Linked DNA regions of Methylotuvimicrobium sp. KM2. The protein of the gene in region 1 binds, or shares a complex with, the protein of each later gene. Links are inferred from orthologs where the notes say so. Each region holds a gene or a part of one and is shown in the gene's direction. Other genes may lie near its edges.

Region 1 (3,217 bases):
CGGAGACGGCGTCGAAACAGGACGTCATTCTGCTCCGCTTTGTGCGGGACGTCCGGGAGTTTTACACGGCAATCGGACTTATTTGATCGAGGATGATGATGGTGAAATCATCGAAACGCATTCAATCTCGGCGGGCTTGGATTATCCCGGCGTCGGACCCGAACATGCTTGGTTGAAAGACAGCGGGCGCGCCGAATATGTCAACATAACCGATGATGAAGCCTTGAAGGGTTTTCATGATTTAACCGAAATGGAAGGCATTATTCCTGCGCTGGAATCGAGTCATGCGATTGCTTATACGACAAAGCTGGCGCCGACCATGCCCAAAGACAGCATAATTATTATCAATCTTTCCGGTCGTGGCGATAAAGATATCATGACCTTGGCGCAACGCGAGGGAATACAACTGTGAGCCGTTTAGCCGCTAAATTTGAAGAGCTTTCCAAGTCAGGCCGTAAGGCTTTGATTCCATTTTTGACGGCCGGTGATCCGCATCCGAATTTTACCGTGCCGATGATGCATGCGATGGTGGAAGCGGGCGTTGATATTATTGAGCTTGGCGTACCGTTTTCCGATCCGATGGCGGACGGACCGGTCATTCAGAAAGCCAGTGAACGCGCCTTGGCGCATAAAATGAGTTTAAGAAAAGTACTCAATATAGTCGCCGAATTCAGAAGAAAGGATGACCAAACGCCGGTCGTGTTGATGGGGTATTTAAATCCGATCGAGGCAATGGGTTACGAAGATTTTGCCAATGCGGCGCAACGCGTCGAAATCGATGGTGTGCTGACGGTTGATTTGCCGCCTGAGGAGGCCGGTTTCTGTGTTTCGTTGCTGAAAGAACGCGGTATCGATCCGGTTTTTTTGTTGGCGCCTAATAGTAATGAAGAACGCATTCGTAAAATGGATGCGGCGGGCAGTGGCTATATTTACTACGTTTCACTCAAAGGTGTAACCGGTGCTGGGCACTTGAACACCGCCGATGTCGAGGAAAGGCTGAAGTTAATCCGTGCGAATACTCAATTGCCGATCGGTATCGGCTTCGGTGTTAAGGATGCCGAGACGGCAAAGACAGTGGCTCATTTAGGTGATGGTGTCGTTGTCGGTAGCGCCTTGATCAGTAAAATCGAAGCGAATTTGGATAATCCGGAGCAGGCCTGTTCCGAAATAGTCGATTTACTTAAAGCCATGCGCGCCGCAATGGATGAATAAGTCGTCGATCACATGAGCGAATTCGGAGTTTAAAATATGAGTTGGTTTGAAAAACTGGTCCCCTCAACAATCAGAACAGACGGGACTAACAAGAAAAAAGGCGCCGTGCCCGAGGGTTTATGGACCAAGTGTCCGAGTTGCAACGCGATTCTCTATAACAACGAATTGGAACGAAATTCCAGTGTGTGCCCTAAATGCAATCATCACATGCGGATATCGGCAAGAGTACGGTTGGAATTATTTCTCGATGAGCAGGATCAAGAAGAAATCGGTCAACATATCAAACCGACCGACCCGCTTAGATTCAAGGATTCCAAACGCTATAAAGACCGTATAAGTCAAGCGCAAAAACAGACCAAGGAAAGCGATGCTCTCGTAGTGATTAAGGGTAAGCTCAAGAATAAAGATATCGTAGCCGCCGCGTTCGATTTTAGTTTTATGGGTGGCTCGATGGGGTCGGTGGTCGGCGAGCGTTTCGTGCGAGGTGTGAATGAGAGCCTCGAAATCGGTGCGCCGTTCATTGTTTTTACCGCCAGCGGCGGCGCTCGCATGCAGGAGTCATTGTTTTCATTGTTTCAAATGGCGAAAACCAGCGCGGCCTTGACACGGTTGTCGGAAGCGGGATTGCCGTTTATTTCGTGTATGACCGACCCTACGATGGGCGGTGTTTCCGCGAGTTTGGCGATGCTTGGCGATATCAATGTCGCCGAGCCGAATGCCTTGATCGGTTTTGCAGGACCTCGCGTCATCGAGCAAACCGTTCGAGAAAAATTGCCGGAAGGTTTTCAACGTAGCGAGTTTCTGCAAGAGCACGGCGCTATCGACATGATTATCGATAGGCGTGAAATGCGCGATAAAATTGCTGCAATGCTGGCGATTTTAATGGCCTCGCGGATGGAAACGAAAATAAGCCCGAATTTAGAAGAACCTATTATCTTGGCCGAAACCGAGCCTTTGCCTGCCGTTCAGGATTAAGTGCAATTTTAAATGGCCGAATGATCTTGCTGTTGCGGTTAAGCCACGAGAAACACAACAAAAACCGGTCCGCAATAGGGCCTAAGTTTGCAGTTATTGGATGGGACAATCCACGATTTTCTATCTCGTTGGCGCTTTCGTGCTTTTTTATGTTTTTGTGGAACCGACAATTTGTCTGAGATGAAGCATTTCGATACGCTCGAGGGCTGGCTGAGGTGGCAAGAAGGTTTGCATCCGCAAACGATTGATCTAGGCTTGGAGAGAGTACAGAGGGTATTCCGAGCATTGCAACCGGATTACAATAAGCCGCCGACGATCACGGTAGCAGGAACTAATGGTAAAGGTTCATGCGTGGCCTTTTTGGAATTCATTTATCGGGCTCAAGGTTATCGAGTCGGCACCTATACTTCTCCGCATATTCTAAGTTATAACGAACGTATAAAAATTAACGGCAAACCAGTTAGCGACGATTTGATCTGTTCGGCTTTCGAGCGTATTGAATCGGTTCGAGACGGTGTTTCGTTGAGTTACTTTGAATTCGGTACCTTGGCTGCGCTCGATATTTTTTCCAGGGCCAATCTCGATGTGCAATTGTTGGAGGTAGGATTGGGCGGGCGTCTTGATGCCGTCAATATTGTGGACCCCGACGTTTCTATTATTTCCAGCATTGGGATCGATCATGCCGATTGGCTCGGCGAAACGCGCGAGCTGATTGGCCGTGAAAAAGCCGGTATTTTCAGAAAGCAAGTTCCTGCGATTATCAGCGATCCTGAGCCACCCGACTCGATATTCGAATATGCAAATGAAATCGAGGCCCCGGCTTTTTTTATCGGGTGCGATTTTGCTTACAGGAAGCAGTCGAAAGGTTGGATATGGTGTGCACCCGATCGGCAGATCGACCGATTGCCGGAACCTAATCTCAAAGGCGAGCATCAATATCGAAATGCGGCTGCTGTGGTAATGGCTGCGACCCTAATGTCTTCACGCCTCCCGATTAGTGTGGATTCGATAAGGCATGGCATCGGGTCCG
Region 2 (3,170 bases), 160 kb from region 1 along the record:
GCTGAAAAAATTTAACTTAGTCGGGCCTCCGGCCACTTTATTTTTCGGTACCGACCTAGCCGAAAAAAAACATTTACGCGTGATAGGCTATCAGGATGCCAACGCTTTTTTAAACATACTGCGGCAAGTTGATTTATGAAACAAACCACGGCACTTATTATCGCCGCAGTTGTCGCTTTAGCCGGCGGAATTTGGCTACAAAATAAAACACAGCCGGAAACGCATAGTGAAACCATGGAACTACCGGATTACCGACTACCCGATTTGAACGGCAACGAACGCAGCCTATCCGAATGGCGAGGAAAAATCACCATCGTCAACTTTTGGGCAACCTGGTGCCCTCCTTGCCGCGAAGAAATCCCCGAATTTGTTGCCTTACAGCAAGAATACCAAGACCGTGGCTTGCAATTTGTCGGCATCGCTATCGAAACTAAAGAATCGGTCAAAAAATATCTCGACTTTGTCGACATCAATTATCCGATGCTAATCGCCGGCGACCAAGGCATCATCTTGACTCAACAATGGGGAAATTCTGCCGGAATCCTTCCTTTCAGCCTTATCTTCAATCAAGAAGGTCGAATAATTCATAAACAATCCGGACAATTATCCCGCAACAAGATTATCGAAATCATCGAACCTCTGATGGACTGAGAAAACATCAAATCATTCGATAAACCATGTAAATGTCTTAAAAGATCCAGTGATTACGCCTTATTTGTGTTAAATGACATAAATATGGACAAACGTGCTTAAATTAGGGAGAATTATCGGCACCGAATCTAAATTAGCACTTCAATTGCATGGCGAATATTTGCGTTATTAACGGTCCGAACTTGAATCTGCTGGGTCTAAGAGAACCTACCCATTACGGTAGCAAAACCTTAGCCGATATACAGCTGGCGATGGAAAAATCCGCCTCGACTCTGGGTCACGCGCTCCGTTTTCACCAATATAACGCCGAACACCAAATCGTGGAATTGATTCATCGATCTTTTTCCAACGATGTCGATTTTATCATTATTAATCCAGCAGCTTTTACTCATACCAGCGTGGCGATACGCGACGCATTGCTGGCGACCAAGATTCCCTTCATTGAAGTGCACCTGTCGAACGTACATGCCCGGGAAGCTTTTAGAAAACATTCCTATTTTTCGGATATTGCCGTGGGAGTTGTTTGCGGACTGGGAGCCATCGGTTACGAATTGGCCTTGACGGCCGCTCACGAGATATTAGCAAAGAGAACATAACACAATGGATATTAGAAAAATAAAAAAACTGATCGAGCTCATCGAAGAATCGGATATTGCCGAATTAGAAATCAGTGAGGGGGAAGAATCCGTCCGAATTAGTCGTTACTCGAATGCCGCCCAAGTGAACTACGCACCGGCTCAATTCGCTCCGACCACCCCATCTTCGGCACCCGCACCAAGCCCTGTAGAACCGACAGAGAAAAAAATAACCGGTCATATTGTAAAATCGCCGATGGTCGGCACTTTCTACAGGTCCGCGTCTCCCGGCGCCAAACCTTTTGTCGATATCGGACAATCGGTACAAGCAGGCGATACTCTCTGTATCATAGAAGCGATGAAAATCCTCAACCAAATCGAAGCCGATAAAACCGGTACAGTAACGCAAATATTGGTTGAGAACAGCCAACCCGTCGAATATGACCAACCTTTGTTTGTCATTGAATAACAACCCAAAGGTATTTAATCATGTTCGATAAAATAGTCATCGCCAATCGAGGCGAAATAGCCTTGCGCATCTTGCGCGCTTGCCGTGAACTTGGAGTCAAGGTTGTCGCGGTACATTCCGTGGCGGACCGGGATCTAAAACATGTTAGGCTAGCCGATGAGTCGGTTTGCATAGGCCCCGCCCCATCCACCGATAGCTATCTAAATATCCCAGCCATCATAAGCGCGGCCGAAGTCACCGATGCCGAAGCCATTCATCCGGGATACGGCTTTCTATCGGAAAATGCCGATTTTTCGGAAAAAGTAAAGCAAAGCGGCTTTGTTTTCATCGGCCCGAATGCAGATACGATCCGCATAATGGGCGATAAAATCGCCGCAAAAAAGGCAATGATAGCCGCCGGCATTCCCTGTGTACCGGGCAACGGCAATCCGTTAACCGACAATAATAAGCAAAACCTGCAAATGGCTCAGGAAATCGGTTACCCGGTTATCATCAAAGCCGCCGGCGGCGGTGGCGGACGCGGAATGCGCACCGTACATACCGAAGCCGCATTGATCAATGCCATTACCATGACGAAAGCGGAAGCGAGTGCCGCGTTCGGAAACGATACCGTGTACATGGAAAAATTCCTGGAAGATCCCCGCCATATCGAATTCCAGGTGATGGCCGATTCACACGGTAATGCGATCCATCTTGGCGAGCGCGATTGCTCGATGCAGCGAAGGCACCAAAAAGTCGTCGAAGAAGCGCCGGCACCGGGCATTACCGACGAAGAACGTAACCGTATGGGCGAATTGTGCGCCAAAGCTTGCCGCGATATCGGCTACCTGGGCGCAGGGACCTTCGAGTTCCTGTATGAAAAAGGCGAATTCTTCTTCATAGAAATGAATACGCGGGTTCAAGTCGAGCATCCGGTTACCGAAATGGTCACCGGCTTCGATATCGTTAAGGAACAATTACGTATCGCCTACGGATTACCCTTATCGATTACTCAAGAGCAAGTCAAAATTCAAGGTCATGCGATCGAGTGTCGACTGAATGCCGAAGACCCCAAGACCTTCATGCCCTGTCCCGGTACGATCCATCAATTCCACATGCCGGGCGGCCCCGGCATTCGGTGCGAAACACACATCTATAACGGCTACAAAGTACCGCCTTATTATGATTCGATGATCGGTAAGCTAATCGCGCACGGCGAAAACCGCAATAGCGCCATTGCAAGAATGACAACCGCATTGAACGAAATGGTGATCGACGGTATAAAAACGAATATACCGCTCCAAAAAGACATCATGACCGACTCCGGATTCATCGCCGGACAACGCAACATTCACTATCTTGAAAAGCTATTGGACTTAAACTAGCATGCTTGATTGGGTCGGGTCACGCTATCGCTGACCCGACCGCAAGATCCCAGCTGAGTAAGCATTTCCAGTAAATACCCTCCTTTAATCGACAATGATGGCTTTATGTCC

Evidence for each region.
Region 2: the proteins of accD (region 1) and accB are in contact, whole or in part, in a solved structure (PDB 8UXZ), measured with the Escherichia coli proteins. The link is inferred for Methylotuvimicrobium sp. KM2 from one-to-one orthologs.

The regions. Positions count from the first base shown.
Region 1 is NZ_CP150634.1:2,846,549-2,849,765, reverse strand. Bases 333-3,217 are described here. They hold accD (acetyl-CoA carboxylase, carboxyltransferase subunit beta), read left to right. Parts: upstream 333-1,248; coding sequence 1,249-2,187; downstream 2,188-3,217. Other genes in these bases: folC (bifunctional tetrahydrofolate synthase/dihydrofolate synthase), read left to right, coding at 2,368-3,217; trpA (tryptophan synthase subunit alpha), read left to right, coding at 409-1,212; trpB (tryptophan synthase subunit beta), read left to right, coding at 333-412. Also shown: more of trpB, read left to right, coding at 1-332.
Region 2 is NZ_CP150634.1:3,009,360-3,012,529, forward strand. The notes cover bases 136-2,973. They hold accB (acetyl-CoA carboxylase biotin carboxyl carrier protein), read left to right. Parts: upstream 136-1,251; coding sequence 1,252-1,695; downstream 1,696-2,973. Other genes in these bases: dsbD (protein-disulfide reductase DsbD), read left to right, coding at 136-139; WJM45_RS12620 (redoxin domain-containing protein), read left to right, coding at 136-651; aroQ (type II 3-dehydroquinate dehydratase), read left to right, coding at 801-1,247; accC (acetyl-CoA carboxylase biotin carboxylase subunit), read left to right, coding at 1,716-2,973. In the rest of the region: more of dsbD, read left to right, coding at 1-135; more of accC, read left to right, coding at 2,974-3,059; prmA (50S ribosomal protein L11 methyltransferase), read left to right, coding at 3,165-3,170. UniProt on the Escherichia coli protein: This protein is a component of the acetyl coenzyme A carboxylase complex; first, biotin carboxylase catalyzes the carboxylation of the carrier protein and then the transcarboxylase transfers the carboxyl group to form malonyl-CoA.